Regions from separate parts of the Sporolactobacillus sp. PKPK-6 genome, predicted to be linked through region 1. Evidence: a T-box and tRNA genes for the amino acid it is inferred to sense, from the RefSeq annotation. Region 1 holds a T-box; the other holds one or more tRNA genes.
What was found. A T-box is a leader RNA that pairs with one kind of tRNA and senses whether it is charged. The one in region 1 lies ahead of ileS (isoleucine--tRNA ligase), so its partner is inferred to be a tRNA-Ile.
Positions count from the first base shown of each region.

Region 2: it has a tRNA-Ile gene. The T-box ahead of ileS (isoleucine--tRNA ligase) is inferred to sense a tRNA for this amino acid. The anticodon was not compared.

Region 1 is NZ_JBWXPA010000001.1:505,125-514,144, reverse strand. It holds gene sigG (RNA polymerase sporulation sigma factor SigG) at 1-532, shown strand, start outside; gene AC1MBV_RS02510 (YlmC/YmxH family sporulation protein) at 682-951, shown strand; gene pgeF (peptidoglycan editing factor PgeF) at 1,030-1,863, shown strand; gene AC1MBV_RS02500 (YggS family pyridoxal phosphate-dependent enzyme) at 1,866-2,546, shown strand; gene AC1MBV_RS02495 (cell division protein SepF) at 2,562-2,990, shown strand; gene AC1MBV_RS02490 (YggT family protein) at 3,012-3,275, shown strand; gene AC1MBV_RS02485 (YlmH family RNA-binding protein) at 3,286-4,059, shown strand; gene AC1MBV_RS02480 (DivIVA domain-containing protein) at 4,096-4,617, shown strand; T-box leader at 4,703-4,927, shown strand; gene ileS (isoleucine--tRNA ligase) at 4,994-7,765, shown strand; gene AC1MBV_RS02470 (TraR/DksA C4-type zinc finger protein) at 7,910-8,596, shown strand; gene lspA (signal peptidase II) at 8,741-9,020, shown strand, end outside.
Region 2 is NZ_JBWXPA010000003.1:78,464-87,483, reverse strand. It holds gene AC1MBV_RS16505 (PP2C family protein-serine/threonine phosphatase) at 1-535, shown strand, start outside; gene AC1MBV_RS16500 (STAS domain-containing protein) at 600-938, shown strand; gene rsbW (anti-sigma B factor RsbW) at 931-1,410, shown strand; gene sigB (RNA polymerase sigma factor SigB) at 1,382-2,170, shown strand; gene AC1MBV_RS16485 (Tex family protein) at 2,285-4,441, shown strand; gene AC1MBV_RS16480 (SprT family protein) at 4,474-4,947, shown strand; tRNA gene AC1MBV_RS16475 (tRNA-Asn) at 5,103-5,177, shown strand; tRNA gene AC1MBV_RS16470 (tRNA-Ser) at 5,179-5,270, shown strand; tRNA gene AC1MBV_RS16465 (tRNA-Glu) at 5,277-5,351, shown strand; tRNA gene AC1MBV_RS16460 (tRNA-Asp) at 5,373-5,448, shown strand; tRNA gene AC1MBV_RS16455 (tRNA-Gln) at 5,504-5,578, shown strand; tRNA gene AC1MBV_RS16450 (tRNA-Lys) at 5,582-5,653, shown strand; tRNA gene AC1MBV_RS16445 (tRNA-Leu) at 5,660-5,744, shown strand; tRNA gene AC1MBV_RS16440 (tRNA-Leu) at 5,758-5,843, shown strand; tRNA gene AC1MBV_RS16435 (tRNA-Arg) at 5,853-5,929, shown strand; tRNA gene AC1MBV_RS16430 (tRNA-Pro) at 5,934-6,010, shown strand; tRNA gene AC1MBV_RS16425 (tRNA-Gly) at 6,016-6,089, shown strand; tRNA gene AC1MBV_RS16420 (tRNA-Ile) at 6,100-6,176, shown strand; rRNA gene AC1MBV_RS16415 (16S ribosomal RNA) at 6,394-7,942, shown strand; rRNA gene AC1MBV_RS16410 (23S ribosomal RNA) at 8,182-9,020, shown strand, end outside.

The DNA.
Region 1 (9,020 bases):
TCTGGGTCAGAATGTCCGCTTTTCAACATACGCTGTTCCCATGATCATTGGTGAAATTCGTCGCTATCTGAGAGATAACAATCCTATTCGCGTTTCAAGATCACTACGAGATATGGCCTACAAAGCGCTACAGGCAAAAGAGCGTTACATAGCAAAACACTCGACAGAGCCGACAACGGCGGAACTGGCAAAGATGCTTGATCTGCCTGTAGAAGATGTTGTGTTCGCAATGGATGCCATTCAGGATCCAGTATCTTTATTTGAGCCGATCTATAGCGATGGCGGTGATCCAATATTTATTATGGATCAAATCAGTGATGATAAGCATAGAGACAGGGAATGGGTAGATAACATCTCGTTAAAAGAAGCAATGAACAAACTTCATGATCGGGAAAAGCGAATTGTTGCGATGCGCTTTTTTTATGGCAAGACGCAAATGGAGGTTGCTGAAGAAATTGGTATTTCACAGGCGCAAGTATCAAGACTTGAAAAAATGGCAATTAAAGAAATGAACCAAGAAATCGGACCCTAACACTTGCTCAAGCAAGTGTTTTTTTGTTAATTAATAATGAATAAACGACCAAACCCGAAACAACTATTTCCTAGGTAATGAAACTGTCAAAATGACTTCTCAATACCGCTGCTTGCCCATATATTAGGGACAGTAGGGGAGGAATGAGTATGCCTAGAATTTCTGATTTTCAGACAAAAGAAGTTGTTAATGTCGAGAACGGCAAACGATTAGGACATATCGGTGATCTGGATGTGAATTTATCTTCAGGAAAGATTGATAATCTGATCATTCCAGGGGCAGGAAAGATTATGGGCTTTTTTGGGAAAGAGGAAGATATTGTTGTGCCTTGGAGCAACATTGTCAGAATTGGAGCAGATGTGATTCTTGTTCGTTTCTACAATGATCACGATTCGACGATAAAACGCGAGGATTCATGAAGTGAAGAGTTTTTTTGTTGATTATGGTAGAATAAAAAGAAAAGATCTGTCACAGTGACGATGAGAGGAAGAAATGTGGTGAATGAGCCTTTTTCATTTCGAGACGGTCCGTTATTGAATCTGAGAACAGAATCAAGTGAAACCCATGAAATTTATTCAGGGATCACATTGAGGGCAGAGGGGATAAGTCAAGGCGCCTTCTCTTCTATGAATTTAGGTCTTCATGTCGGCGATAATTCTGAAGATGTCATCGTAAATCGAGGACTTGTTGCGAAAAAAATTGGATTTCCACTTGAACAATGGGTTTGCGCCGAGCAGGTACACCGTACGAAAATTGCCAAGGTTACAGGGAAATCTGCAGGAGCAGGGGCATTTTCTATTGATTCAGTTGTTCAAGGTGTGGACGGATTGTTTACGACCGAGCCGAATCTTTTGCTTGCACTTTGCTTTGCTGACTGTGTACCTATCTATTATCGTACGTATCAACCGGATGCAATTGGAATTATGCATGCAGGCTGGAGAGGAACAGTGGCCGGCGGTGCAGCCTGCATGACGGAACGCATGTGCCGTGAACTTGGCTTATCTCCATCCAAGATTCACATTGTCATTGGTCCCTCAATCGGAGTTGAAGATTACGAGGTCGATCAAAACGTGATGAATGGAGTTCAAAAGCTGGATCGCTCTGTGTGGTCAGCTTCTGTAATTGACAAGGGAGAAGGGCACTATCTGCTTAATCTGAAAACACTAAATCGATCAATTCTTGTTGCAAGCGGAGTGCCTGCGGATCAGATTCAAATGAGCAGTTACAATACTTATGCACATCCTAACTTATTTTATTCCTTTCGTCGAGACCAAGGAAAAACAGGGCGAATGATGGGCTATATTGGAATGAAGAAAAAGGAGAACATTTAATCGTGAACGTTGCGGATAATTTTAAACATGTGAAATCGACGATTCATGCCGCTTGTGAGCGTTCCGGACGGAATGCAGAAGACGTTACCGTGATTGCTGTCACTAAATATGTCTCGGCAGAACGAGCTCAGGAGGCAGTGGACAACGGGATCTTCAATCTTGCGGAAAACAGAAAGGAAGGCCTGCTCGAAAAACAGAAATTTATTCATGATGATCGGGTAACTTGGCATTTGATTGGTACCTTGCAGACGCGTAAAGTAAAAGATGTTGTGGGAAAAATCGATTATTTTCACGCTCTGGACCGTCTGAAATTAGCGAATGAATTAAATAAAAGAATAAAAGAAGGAACATTAAATTGTTTTGTCGAAATGAATATCTCTGGTGAGGAGTCTAAGCATGGTATTACTGAAGATCAGCTTGATTCATTTATTGATGCGTTAGCCAACTATGAGCATCTCCGCGTTATTGGTCTTATGACAATGGCGCCGAATACGGAAGATCTTGATGTGATACGTCACGTTTTTCATCGGCTGCGTGTTCTGCGTGACCGGATTCATGATCGCAAGATTGACTACGCTCCTTGCACAGAGCTTTCTATGGGAATGTCGCATGACTATGAGATTGCTGTTGAAGAAGGCGCAACGTTTGTGAGAATCGGAACGTCACTTGTAGGTAATGAATGAAAGGAGAAGGGAATCATGGGTCTTAAAGGCACATTTAAACGATTCTTTGATCTTGAGGAGACAGTGGAACGCTCAGAAAGCCAAATGTCCGCAGCTCATGAATCGGAAGGAAACAAACCGGTTCAAGAACAACAACGCAGAATGGAAAAGAGCGGCAGAATTGTTGCGATCCAAAATGTTCACCAGCAAAGTAAGGTCGTTCTTGTTGAGCCTAAGTGTTTTGAAGAGGTCGAAGAGATTGTCGGCTATCTGAAAAATAAGCAAACGATTATATGCAGCCTCCAAGGGACAAGTAAAGAACATGGTCAAAGAATTCTTGACTTTATGGGAGGAACTGCGTTCGCACTAAATGCTCAAATACGAAAAATCGGAAAAAACACCTTTCTTTTCGCTCCAGAACAAGTGGATATATCAGGTATGATCAGTAATTGGCCAGAAGACTAATTAAAATTTGAGGTGAATGGATTGGTAGTAGCTTATTATCTCTCGCAAGTCATTAATATTTATTCTTGGATATTAATTATATATATTTTAATGTCATGGGTTCCAAGTGTTCAGGACTCATCCATTGGTCGGCTGTTTGCCAATGTTTGCGAACCCTTTTTGTCGCCTTTTCGCAAAATAATTCCACCGATTGGCGGCGTCATCGATCTTTCACCGATTATCGCATTTTTTGTTTTACGACTTGCGACTAGGGGCATTTACTACTTAGCCTACCTTTTTGCATGAGGCGTTCATCATGTCCATATATGAGCATTTTAGACCAGAAGAACGCAGCCTGATTGATCATTTCTTAGATCTGAAAGATCGCGTTGCAGAGCAATATGTGCCTAAACGAACTGATTTTTTAGATCCAAGGCAACAGATTATTTTGAAATCGGTGATTGGAGACCAGGAGGACATTCGTCTTTCTTTTTTCGGCGGCTATGATCATGCGGAGCGCGCTCGGGCTTTAATTCTTCCCCAGTATGCTGAAGAAGAAGACAACCCCTTCCAACTCGCCTATCTGGAAGTTCGCTATCCATCAAAATTCGGCTTAATTACCCATCCTCAATTGCTTGGTTCGGTAATTGGAACGGGCGTTTCGAGGGATAAAATCGGTGACTTGCTTGTCAAAGAAGGGAACGCTCAATTTATTTGTGCAAAAGAGTTGGAGAGCTATTTTATGCTCAATCTTACTTCTGTCGGAAAAATGAGTGTTTCCTGCGAACCGATTAAAAGACAAGCACTTTTACATAGTGTTGATGAATGGCAAAATTTTGATGGAACAGTGTCTTCATGGCGACTTGACACTGTCTTGTCTGAAATTTATCATTTGCCTAGAGCAAAGACTTCGGAACTCATTACTAAAGGACTTGCAAAAGTTAATTGGGAAGTCGTAGAGAAACGCGACTTCGAAATTTGCGAAGGCGATTGTTTGTCACTTCGGGGATTCGGCCGCAGTAAAATATTATCAAGCGGTGGCTTGACAAAAAAGAACAAAATTCGTATACAATATGGTAAACTTAAATAAACGAATTGTTTGTAAAATGACTTGGAGGTGACCAGGATGCCATTGACACCCTTGGATATTCATAATAAATCGTTTTCACGCGGATTTCGCGGATATGATGAAGATGAAGTAAACGATTTTCTTGATCAGATTATCAAGGATTATGAAGCTCTGATTCGTGAAAAAAAGGATCTTGAGCAAAAAATTAAGAATTCGGATGAGAAACTGAGCCACTTCTCCAATATCGAAACGACTTTAAACAAAAGTATCCTTGTAGCTCAGGAAACGGCAGAGGAAGTTAAGCAAAACGCGAATAAAGAGGCTAAGCTGATTGTGATGGAGGCAAAGAAAAACGCAGATCGGATCATTAATGAAGCTCTGGAAAAATCGCGCAAAGTCACTTTGAATATTGAAGAATTGAAAAAAGAAGCGAATGTATATCGGACTCGTTTCCAAATGCTGATTGAGGCACAGCTTGAATTGCTTAAAAGCGACGATTGGAAGAGTATGTCCGCGGGAAATGACGACGATAACGAAGAAAATTCGCAAAAAGACGGAATGATTCAGTCACAAGCTTGACGCAAGGCATTTGATTGCATATACTGTCTTACATAAACATTGTTGAGGTCAAGAATCCTAAGATATCGTGGCAATTATATTATTGGCTATTTCTATGAGAGGGAAAGTACTCATTGCAAGGTCACAAAGCGAGCCGGGAGAAGGTGCGAGCCCAGCGCGGACGGCAATGAAGAAAATCACCCTTGAGTTTGGTTCTGAACGCACGGCACTGCCGCGTTAGTAAGATCCGACGTTGATTCGCGTTAAGATAATCATGAGTGGCAGACTTTGTCTGTTATTAGGGTGGTACCGCGGTCCTTCCGTCCCTTTGGGATGTAAGGGCCTTTTTATATAGGGTGTAAAAAAGAAAAACAGAAAGACGATGGAGGCGTTCTACATGGAATACAAGAAGACACTACTGATGCCGAAAACAAATTTCAAAATGCGCGGCAGTCTTCCGACCAAAGAGCCACAAATGCAGGAACAGTGGGATCACGATCATATTTATGAACAATCTTTAAAGGTGAACGAAGGGAAACCAACATTTATTCTGCACGATGGGCCTCCTTACGCAAACGGCAATATCCACATTGGACATGCTGAAAATAAGGTGTTGAAAGACATTATCACTCGGTTTAAGTCAATGACCGGTTATAAAGCTTATTACGTTCCCGGCTGGGATACGCACGGATTGCCGATCGAACAGCAGCTAGCCAAGAAGGGCATTGACCGCAAAAAGATGTCGGTTGCTGAACTTCGCGAAAAGTGCAAAGAATATGCGCTTGGACAGGTAGAACATCAAAAGAAGCAATTTAAAAGACTGGGTGTTCGCGGAGACTGGGATCATCCATATCTGACCTTGCATAAAGAATATGAAGCAGAACAGATCGAAGTCTTTGGTGAGATGGCAAAGAAGGGCTATATCTATAAAGATAAAAAAACTGTTTATTGGTCTCCTTCCTCTGAATCCGCGCTTGCCGAAGCTGAAATTGAATACAAGGATGTCAAATCTTATTCCATTTATGTTGCTTTTCATGTAACTGATGGAAAAGGTGTTCTGAATCCAGATGAAGAGGTCATTATCTGGACAACAACTCCATGGACGATGCCGGCAAACCTTGCTATTGCTGTCAATCCAAAATTTGAGTACAGTGTCGTTCACGTTGCGGATCATAAATATGTCGTTGCAGCTGACTTAGTTGAATCACTGACAAAGACGTTCGACTGGGAAAATCCTCAAGTGCTGCGCACGGTCAGCGGCAAGGATTTGGAAAATGTCGTTTGCCGCCATCCGTTCTATGATCGTCCTTCATTAATGATTCTCGGCGATCATGTGACCCTGGATGCAGGTACCGGCTGCGTGCATACTGCCCCAGGTTTTGGTGCTGATGACTTTTATGTCGGCAAAAAATATGGATTGGATATTCTTTGTCCTGTTGATGATCGCGGCTGCATGACTGAAGAAGCACCTGGATTTGAAGGTATGTTCTATGAGAAAGCAAATGAGCCTGTCATTGAAAAGTTAAAAGAAGTCGGCGCACTGCTCAAGGTCGGCACGTTCACTCACTCCTACCCACATGATTGGCGAACCAAAAAACCGGTCATCTGGAGAGCGACAAAACAATGGTTTGCATCAATTAAGGCTTTTCGCGACGATATTTTAAAAGCGATTCACGAAGTGCATTGGGTTCCGTCATGGGGCGATGTACGCATGACGAATATGATCAAAGACCGTGAAGACTGGTGTATCTCGCGACAGCGCGCTTGGGGCGTTCCGATCCCTGTATTCTATGGCGAAGACGGCGAACCGATCATCACTGATGAAACCACTCAGCACATTGCCGATCTGTTCCGTGAACATGGATCGAACATTTGGTTTCAATGGGATGCGAAGGAATTGCTGCCGGAAGGATTTACATCGGAACACAGCCCGAACGGCATCTTCAAGAAGGAGACAGACATCATGGATGTTTGGTTCGATTCCGGCTCATCGCACCAAGGTGTCCTGACAACGCGTGAAGGATTGCGTCGTCCTGCAGACATGTATCTTGAAGGATCCGATCAATATCGCGGCTGGTTCAATTCTTCATTGGCTACATCGGTTGCTGTTACCGGTCATGCACCTTACAAGCAAGTGCTCAGCCACGGGTTCACTCTTGATGGCAAAGGACTGAAAATGAGCAAATCCGTAGGAAACGTCATTGATCCAATGAAAGTGATGCAGCAATATGGAGCGGATATTATTCGTCTTTGGGTAGCTTCGGTTGATTATCAAGCCGATGCCAGAGTATCAAATGAGATTCTTGGTCAAGTGGCAGAAGTTTATCGCAAGATCCGCAACACCGTTCGTTTTATGCTTGGCAACCTGAGTGATTTTACCGTCGATAAAGTAGTTCCTACACAAGATATGCCGGAACTTGAGCAATATATGCTTGTAAAACTGAATCACTTTACCGAAACGTGCCTGAAAAATTATGAGGAATATCAATTCTTGAATGTGTACAAAGCTCTTCAGAATTATTGTTCGCTTGATTTGAGTGCATTTTATATGGATATCGCAAAAGACGCGCTCTACGTTCAACCTAAAGATTCGTTAGTTCGCCGTTCAGCACAAACAGTTCTTTATAAGACGGTTGTAGCGCTTACCAAATTACTGTCGCCGATCATTCCGCATACTGCGGAAGAAATCTGGCAACACATTCCTGGTGCGAATGAAGCTTCTCATTATGTACAGCTTACCGAGATGCCGAAGCTGGAGAAAATTGCTGATGCAGAAGCACTCGAACAGAAATGGACATCGCTGGTGGCGGTGCGCGACGATGTGCTCAAATCGCTGGAAAAAGCGCGCGATGCTAAGCTGATCGGAAAATCACTGGAGGCTTCCGTAACGCTTTATGTAAAACCGGAAACAGCGTTCCTAAAAAATGTTACTGACCTTGACAAACTTCTGATCGTCTCACAGGTATCCGTTGTAGAAAATGAAACGATTCCGGAAGCAGCGGATCACTATACGCGGCTTGCTGTTCTTGTGACTGCTGCCGAAGGAGAAAAATGTGAACGCTGCTGGGCAATTTTGCCATCGGTTGGTGAAGACAAAGAACATCCGACTTTATGTAGCCATTGTGCGGAAACCGTTCGCCATGATTATGCCGGCGTAACGCTTGACTGAGTAACACTGCTCGGCTTTTGATGATCGTGTTCATGGTTCATTAAGAAAATCATTCCCAATCCACGTAAATATTACGCGGTCTAAAAATCCTCCTTTATCCCACACTAAGGAATGTGCGCGGATGCAAAGGGGGATTTTTTATAGATGTGGGGTTACAGAAAAATAAGAAAAAGATTGCTCGATCGAAAACAGGAACTGGAACAGAAGTTAAATCATGATATGGAGACTGCTGCCGAACTTGGTTCAGTTTCAGATATTGCTTCCGGAGAGCTGTCTGCTTATGACAACCACCCGGCTGAATCGGCGACGCAGCTTTATGATCGGGAAAAGGACCTGGCATTTCACAAGCTGGAGCAAAAAGAATATGAAGAGATTAATCATGCTTTAGAGAAAATCCACAATGGCACATATGGATACGACGAGAAAACCGGCGAGAAAATACCCCGCGCACGGTTAAACGCTTTACCGACAGCACGTACGGTGGCAAGCCATTCGGATGTTGTTCACAACAGATCAGTGCGTCCTGTTGAAGAATCAGTGATTATGGATTTAGAAAAACAGGGAGCAACTGATTTTGAGAGCGACGGATATAATGAGCAGAACGCCTTTGACATCGTCTCTCAATACAATGATCAGGAAGGCGTCTTTGAAGATGCGCCGTATTGCGATGACGAGGAAGGTATTGGATTTGTCGAAGAACTGGAAGCTTTTGCGGCTACAGATATTAATGGTTTTTCCGGAGACGATGAAATTCAAATTATGAAAAATCATCATTCTGATGATTGGTCGGCAAAGAATGCGGATGAGGATCTGAATCCGACTGAGCGATAATTCAGATTGCAGCAGCAGACCAAAGGGTCTCTGCTGCGTACATATATCTTTTAAACAATCTATGCTAAAATTTAGGGTAAACTAGGAAAAATTTAATTCTGCACGATTGGTGCAGAAAACAACGCGTTTTGGAGGAACTTATTCATGATTTATTACGCACTTGCATTCATTGTTTTACTCATCGACCAGCTTTCAAAATGGCTTGTCGTACATAATATGGCAATTGGTCAAAGCACGCCGATTGTTCCCGGCTTTTTCTACCTGACGTCAATTCGTAATAACGGAGCAGCATGGAGCATTTTGGAAGGACAATTTGTTTTCTTTTTCATTATCACCATTGTTGTCTTGGCTGTCGTTGTGTACTACATGCAGAAATTGGGCAGAAAGCAGCCAATCTTAGGTACATCACTGGGATTGATTATCG
Region 2 (9,020 bases), on a different contig from region 1:
AAAAGGTATCCCGGCAGCTATGTGTATGTCGATGATCAAGTACGCAATGGACAGCCTTCCTGAAAATAAATCGGGGGCTCCATCGGCAATTCTTTCAAGTTTGAATCGTGTCGTTGAGCGCAATGTTGATCCAAGTATGTTCATCACCATGTTTTACAGTGTCTATGATCCTGAGACTCATATTTTTTCAAATTCTTCAGCAGGTCATGAACCAGGTTTTTATTATTCGGCACGCGAGAACCGATTTGTCGATCTGGAAGCTAGAGGACTATCGCTTGGACTCACTCCTGAATCCAAGTATAGGGAGTGGGCTCGGAAAATTTGGCCTGGCGATATGATTTTCCTTCTGACCGACGGAGTAACCGAAATTCGGAAGGATCACGATTTTATTGAACGCAAACAGATCGTGGAAATCATCCGCAAATCGATGCATTTGCCCGCCTCACGCTTGGTACGGCATGTTATGTATGAATTAAAGAAGATGCAGAAATGTTCATTTACTGATGATTTTACATTTATTGCGATGAAGTTTTAGGTTTTGCCTATTCTGATATTGGGTATGGATCATTTAAAGATGCTTTGCATGCAGGAGGATGAACATGAATATATCAATTGAGCGGGAAGCAAAAGGAGAGAAACTTTATCTTGTCGCTGTGGAAGGAGAAATCGATGTATTCACAGCACCGGAATTAAAGAAAGGCTTGCTTCCTTTAACAGAAGTTGAAGACGGTGAATTGATTTTAGATCTCAATGAGACAAAATATATGGACAGTACAGCACTTGGCGTTATTGTTGCTGCACTCAAATCGGCAGTCAAACACAATTGCCGATTTTCTGTAATTGGTATGACGCCGCGAATTAAAAGACTGTTTGAAATCACCGGATTAATGGATCTTCTTACGAGAGCACAGATAAGCGGGGGGAGCGCAAATGACTGAAACGAGTGATGTGATTCGGCTTAGCATTCCGGCAAAACCTGAATTTGTCGGAATTGCGCGGCTTGCATGTTCTGGAGCGGCAAGCAGAATGGGCTATTCGTTCGACGCGGTTGAAGATATCAAGGTTGCGGTGTCCGAAGCCTGCACGAATGCGGTCAGTCATGGATACAAACAAAATGGGATTGGTCAGATCCAAGTTATTATGGAATGTGGTAAAGAGGCGCTGACACTTACTGTTCTGCATAACGGAGAGAGCTTTGATGCGAGCGAAGCACTGCAGAAACTGAGGCCGATCGATCCTTCCGCCGATCTTGACGATGTCAATGAGGGAGGACTGGGTCTCTTTTTGATCAATGCGCTTATGGATCAGGTAACGATCAGTACGGAATGCGGTGTAGCTGTCCGAATGGTCAAGTATGTAACCAGAGACGGGGTGGAGCGCATTGCCAACAAAGTCTCAACAACAGAATGAGATTCAGAAATGGATCGCTGATTTTCAAAAAAATCCTGAGGATGAACAGCTTCAGACGAAAATAATTCGCCGTTATGAGAAATTGGTCGGTGCACTTGCCAGCAAATTTGCTAAGAACAGCGATGTACGCGAGGATCTTTATCAGGTCGGCATGATTGGGTTAATCGCAGCTATTAAGCGATTTGATCCTGCAGTTGGCGGCAGCTTTGAATCTTTTGCTGTTCCAACAATCGTCGGAGAAATAAAGCGCTACATTAGAGACAAGACGTGGAGCGTCCATGTGCCAAGACGTGTCAAAGAACTCAGTCCGAAAATCCGACGTGCGACCGAAGCACTGACAAACTCCCTCCAGCGTTCTCCGAGGATTGATGAAATTGCTGAAGCCATTGGTGAAAGCGAGGAAAGTATTCTTGAAACCTTAGAAATGGCTCGAGGATACAACACCTTATCCGTGGATTCAAAGATCGATGGAGATCCGGAAGGTACAGCGATGACACTGCTTGATATTGTCGGTAAGCAAGAGAACGGCTATGAGCTGGTACACAAGAAGCTCATTCTAACCGAAGCGTTCCAGGTCCTTTCGGAGAGGGAGAAAAAGATCTTGATTTGCACCTATTACGACAATCTCAGTCAAAAAGAAACGGGTGCACGCTTAGGAATTTCGCAAATGCATGTCTCTCGTCTGCAAAGAAGTGCCCTTCGCAAGTTAAGGGATAATCTTCCTCGGAAAGACGAAGTGGGACTTTCAATTAACAAGTGATCGTTTATTCAGGCAGCTCGTTATAGGGACGAGCTGTTTTTGTTTTACCTATTCTGTTTACTCAGACGAACAAATCTGTTTTCTGATATGATAGATGGGAAGGGGACGATTATAATGGACGAAGTTGTTTTACATATAGCAAAAAAGCTGAATATTTCTGCGCCACAGGTAGCACGCACCATTGAACTCCTGGAGGATGACAATACCATACCTTTTATCGCACGCTATCGGAAAGAAATGACCGGTGGGCTGGATGAAGTTCAAATTGAAAAAATACAAGATTCCTATACATACAGCAAGCAATTAGATAAACGCAAGATCGAAGTCATTAACCGGATTGAAGAGCAAGGCAAATTGACTGATGCGCTCAAACAGAAGGTTAATCGGGCATTGACTTTGCAGGAAATAGAAGATCTTTATCTTCCTTATCGACAGAAACGGCGTACACGTGCGTCTATTGCAAAGGAAAAAGGACTGGAGCCATTAGCTGATTGGCTGATGCGCTTGCCTTCTGATCCTGTGGAGCCCTTTGCCGAACGGTTTGTTTCCGATCAGCTTCAAGTGGCATCAGCTGAGGAAGCATTGCAAGGAGCATTGGATATTATTGCTGAACGCCTTGCGGAACGTGCAGAATTGCGTGCGTTGGCACGCAAGCGAACGGCTGAACAGGGAATGATTCATGTTCAGGTGAAGCACCAGGAACTTGATGAGAAGAATGTGTATGCCAATTATTATGCCTACGAAGAGCGGATAAAAACACTTGTTCCTCACCGGATTTTAGCGATTAATCGCGGGGAAAAAGAAGAAATACTCAAGGTATCTGTAGAAGCACCTGAAGGATCGATTCTCCCTGCGATCAAACGTGCATTGAATCCGGGAAAGCAAACGACGGCAGAGGGGTTGCTGAATGCATGTGCTGAGGATGCGTACAAGCGATTAATTGCACCATCCGTTGAGCGGGAACTGAGACAGGCATTGACAGAAAGGGCCGAGCAGCAGGCGATTCATATTTTCGCAGAGAATCTTCGCGGTCTGCTTCTTCAGCCGCCGCTGAAGGAGCGGACCGTACTCGGTGTTGACCCTGCCTATCGCACAGGCTGCAAGCTTGCTGTTGTCGATCCGACCGGCAAAGTGCTGGACATTTCACTTATTTATCCAACACCGCCTAAGTCGGATATCGAAGGGGCAAGGAAAAAGGTTCTGGAACTGGTTGAACGGTACCACATCAACATGGTTGCGATTGGCAACGGCACGGCATCGCGTGAGACTGAGGCATTCATTGCCGAGACACTGAAGCAAGTGTCCGATCATAAACTTTTTTATATGATTGTTAATGAAGCAGGCGCAAGCGTTTATTCTGCTTCTGCACTTGCACGCGAAGAATTTCCGGATCTGCATGTTGAAGAACGCAGTGCCGTGTCCATTGCGCGAAGACTTCAAGACCCGCTTGCGGAACTTGTAAAGGTCGATCCAAAATCTGTTGGGGTCGGTGAATACCAGCATGACGTGTCACAGCGAGAATTAGCAAAATCGCTCCAATTTGTCGTAGAGACGGTTGTGAATCAGGTAGGCGTTAACATTAACACAGCTTCGCCTCAGCTGCTTCAATATGTTGCTGGACTGTCGAAAACGGTAGCAAGTAACGTAGTTGCAGAACGGGAGAAGCTCGGCAAATTTGAAAGCCGGCTTCAACTGAAAAAGGTTCCGAGGCTTGGCGCACGTGCTTTCGAACAATCGGCAGGATTTTTGCGGATCAGCGGAGGAAAAAATCCGTTGGATAATACGCCGATTCATCCGGAAAGCTATAATGTTGCAGGAGATTTGCTCAAAAAAGCAGACTGCGATGCCGACAAAATCGGAACTGAGGATCTGATTGACAAATTGCGGGCATTGGATGTGACACGAACTGCCAATGAACTCTCTGTTGGCGAACCGACCTTGCGCGATATGATCGAGGCACTGATTCGGCCAGGTCGCGATCCACGCGATGACCTGAAAAAACCACTGTTGAAGACCGATGTTCTAAAGATGGACGATTTGAAGCCGGGTATGCAGCTGGAAGGAACGGTTCGTAATGTTGTGGATTTCGGTGCATTTGTTGATATTGGAGTGAAACAGGACGGTCTGGTTCACCTGTCAAAGCTTGCCTCACGCTTTGTTCGCCATCCGCTTGACGTTGTTCGTGTTGGTGAAATAGTCACCGTTTGGGTGGAACAAGTGGACGCAGAAAAGGGACGTATCTCATTAACAATGGTAGCTCCCAACAAATAAATGCAGAATTGATGACCCGTGGAGGTGAGGTCATGACTGATGAAGAACTTCAAAAGCTTGTAGAACAGGTATCGATGGAGAGCTTTCATCGTCCTTTTCGTCATCAGGCGATTTTTAACTCAAGGCTTCGAACAACCGGTGGACGTTATTTGCTGAACTCGCACCGGCTCGAATTCAATGCCCGTCAGCTCAACTATTTTGGATTAGAAGCCTTTTTGAAAATCATTAAACATGAATTGTGTCATTACCATCTCCATCTGCTTGGTATGGGTTATCGTCATAGGGATGCCGATTTCCGCACGTTGCTGGCAAGGGTGGGCGGTTCAAGGTTTTGCGAGGCAATTCCTAACACGCGCAATGGTTCGGGCGTTCGTTATCATTATCAATGTTCCGCATGTGAAACAAACTTTTATCGTAAGAGAAAATTAGATACTGCACGCTATGTTTGCGGTGCATGCGGCGGTACACTTCAATTGCTCAGCAAGACACGTATCAATCAATTTTAAATAAGATTAAAAATAGGGTTGACGCGGGATGTTAATCTGTGTTAAATTATTTAAGTCGTCAAAAGGACAAGCGATTGTGTCGCTCAAAACCTTGTTGACAAGTGAATGAACACAGTGTAGAATAGCATATGCATTTGTTTTTTTGAACCACTTATTCCACAGTAGCTCAGTGGTAGAGCAATCGGCTGTTAACCGATCGGTCGTAGGTTCGAATCCTACCTGTGGAGCCATGGAGAAGTACCCAAGTCGGCTGAAGGGGCTCCCCTGCTAAGGGAGTAGACGGTGTAAATCGTGCGAGGGTTCGAATCCCTCCTTCTCCGCCATTTTATGGCCCGTTCGTCAAGTGGTTAAGACACCACCCTTTCACGGTGGGTTCATGGGTTCGAATCCCGTACGGGTCACCATTTATAATAAGAATTATTTGAGGATCCGTGGTGTAGGGGTTAACATGCCTGCCTGTCACGCAGGAGATCGGCGGTTCAAATCCGCTCGGATCCGCCATTTATTAATTAGTTGATAAAAGAAAACGATATGTGTTCCTATACATAATTGTTTTTGGCCCATAGCCAAGCGGTAAGGCAACGGTTTTTGGTGCCGTCATGCGCTGGTTCGAATCCAGCTGGGCCAGCCACATGAGCCACTAGCTCAGGGGTAGAGCATCTGACTTTTAATCAGAGGGTCGAAGGTTCAAATCCTTCGTGGCTCATTTTATGCGGGTGTGGCGGAATTGGCAGACGCGCTAGATTTAGGATCTAGTGTTTTCCAACGTGGGGGTTCGAGTCCCTTCACCCGCACCAATTAATTGAATATGCGGTCGTGGCGGAATGGCAGACGCGCTAGCTTGAGGGGCTAGTGGAGGCAACTTCGTGGAGGTTCGAGTCCTCTCGACCGCACCATATTATTTTGCGCCCTTAGCTCAATTGGATAGAGCGTCTGACTACGGATCAGAAGGTTGGGGATTCGACTTCTCTAGGGCGCACCATTGTCGGGAAGTGGCTCAGCTTGGTAGAGCATCTGGTTTGGGACCAGAGGGTCGCAGGTTCAAATCCTGTCTTCCCGACCATATATGCGGGTGTAGTTTAGTGGTAAAACAAGAGCCTTCCAAGCTCTGGTCGTGGGTTCGATTCCCATCACCCGCTCCATTATTGTAATGGGCCTGTAGCTCAGCTGGTTAGAGCGCACGCCTGATAAGCGTGAGGTCGGTGGTTCAAGTCCACTCAGGCCCACCATTATTATTTAATGTATATGAATGTTCCTTGAAAACTGAACAAAAGCCAAGCGTGATATAAGGGTTTTAAACCCCATAATCAATTCAATTTTGCTATGGATCTTATGAGCTTCCACAGGATGTGGTGACTTCTGCGTTGTGCACAGGACGTGCACGACCTTAGCAGAAGTTCCACTCTTTGGAAGTACGACAATAAAGTAAGTAAGTATGCAACACACTTTTTGGAGAGTTTGATCCTGGCTCAGGACGAACGCTGGCGGCGTGCCTAATACATGCAAGTCGAGCGCATAGAAGGGAGCTTGCTCCCGGAAGTGAGCGGCGGATGGGTGAGTAACACGTGGGTAACCTGCCTGTCAGACTGGGATAACTGTGGGAAACCGCAGCTAATACCGGATAATCCCCTGCACCGCATGGTGCAGGGCTGAAAGATGGTTTCGGCCATCACTGACAGATGGGCCCGCGGTGCATTAGTTAGTTGGCGGGGTAACGGCCCACCAAGACAGCGATGCATAGCCGACCTGAGAGGGTGATCGGCCACATTGGGACTGAGACACGGCCCAAACTCCTACGGGAGGCAGCAGTAGGGAATCTTCCACAATGGACGAAAGTCTGATGGAGCAACGCCGCGTGAGCGAAGAAGGTTTTCGGATCGTAAAGCTCTGTTGCCGGAGAAGAACGTGCGGGAGAGGAAATGCTCTTGCAGTGACGGTATCCGGCCAGAAAGCCACGGCTAACTACGTGCCAGCAGCCGCGGTAATACGTAGGTGGCAAGCGTTGTCCGGAATTATTGGGCGTAAAGCGCGCGCAGGCGGCTTCTTAAGTCTGATGTGAAATCTTGCGGCTCAACCGCAAACGGTCATTGGAAACTGGGAAGCTTGAGTACAGAAGAGGAGAGTAGAATTCCACGTGTAGCGGTGAAATGCGTAGATATGTGGAGGAATACCAGTGGCGAAGGCGGCTCTCTGGTCTGTAACTGACGCTGAGGCGCGAAAGCGTGGGGAGCAAACAGGATTAGATACCCTGGTAGTCCACGCCGTAAACGATGAATGCTAGGTGTTAGGGGGTCCAACCCTTAGTGCTGAAGTTAACACATTAAGCATTCCGCCTGGGGAGTACGACCGCAAGGTTGAAACTCAAAGGAATTGACGGGGGCCCGCACAAGCAGTGGAGCATGTGGTTTAATTCGAAGCAACGCGAAGAACCTTACCAGGTCTTGACATCCTCTGACAAGTCTAGAGATAGGCCGTTCCCCTTCGGGGGACAGAGTGACAGGTGGTGCATGGTTGTCGTCAGCTCGTGTCGTGAGATGTTGGGTTAAGTCCCGCAACGAGCGCAACCCTTGATCTTAGTTGCCAGCATTCAGTTGGGCACTCTAAGGTGACTGCCGGTGACAAACCGGAGGAAGGTGGGGATGACGTCAAATCATCATGCCCCTTATGATCTGGGCTACACACGTGCTACAATGGGTGGTACAAAGGGCAGCGAAACCGCGAGGTCGAGCTAATCCCATAAAGCCACCCCCAGTTCGGATTGCAGGCTGCAACTCGCCTGCATGAAGCCGGAATTGCTAGTAATCGCGGATCAGCATGCCGCGGTGAATCCGTTCCCGGGCCTTGTACACACCGCCCGTCACACCACGAGAGTTTGTAACACCCGAAGTCGGTGCGAGAACCTTTATGGACTCAGCCGCCGAAGGTGGGACAAATGATTGGGGTGAAGTCGTAACAAGGTAGCCGTATCGGAAGGTGCGGCTGGATCACCTCCTTTCTAAGGAAACGATCAATAGCGAAGCGCTTGGACTTTTGTTTGGTTTTGAAGGAATCATTCCTTCACCGGCGTGCCGAAAGGCAGCCTTGAACCTTGAAAACTGGATAACGAAAGCAACGAAAGAAAGTCAAGAAACATCCAAGAAGATTATTGAATTGATCTTACGATCAAGAAACTAATCATAAAGGCAGGCATTGTGAGCCATGACGAAGCAATTCGCCGCTCATGATGCAGGCAGTGGTTAAGTTTTAAAGAGCGCACGGTGGATGCCTTGGCACTGGGAGCCGATGAAGGACGGAACGAACGCCGATACGCTTCGGGGAGCTGTAAGTAAGCATTGATCCGAAGATTTCCGAATGGGGGAACCCCCTATCTTGAACAGATAGGATGCTCTGCTGAATCCATAGGCAGAGTAAGGCAGACCCGGGGAACTGAAACATCTCAGTACCCGGAGGAAGAGAAAGCAAATGCGATTTCCTGAGTAGTGGCGAGCGAAAGGGAAACAGCCCAAACCAAAGAGCTTGCTCTTTGGGGTTGTAGGACACTCCACATGGAGTCAGAAATGCACGTTTCAGGCGAACGACCTGGAAGGGTCGGCCAAAGAAGGCAAACGCCCTGTAGCCGACGGAACGTGCACTCCGGAGTGGATCCTGAGTACGGCGGGACACGAGAAACCCCGTCGGAATCCGGGAGGACCGTCTCCCAAGGCTAAATACTCCCCAGTGACCGATAGTGAACCAGTACCGTGAGGGAAAGGTGAAAAGCACCCCGGAAGGGGAGTGAAAGAGATCCTGAAACCGTGTGCTTACAAGTAGTTGGAGCCCCCTTCGGGGGGTGACAGCGTACCTTTTGTAGAATGGACCGGCGAGTGACGATTCTAAGCAAGGTTAAGCTGAAGAGGCGGAGCCGCAGCGAAAGCGAGTCTGAATAGGGCGTTTTAGTTTAGGGTTGTCGACCCGAAACCGTGTGATCTACCCATGTCCAGGGTGAAGTTCAGGTAACACTGAATGGAGGCCCGAACCCACGCATGTTGAAAAATGCGGGGATGAGGTGTGGGTAGGGGTGAAATGCCAATCGA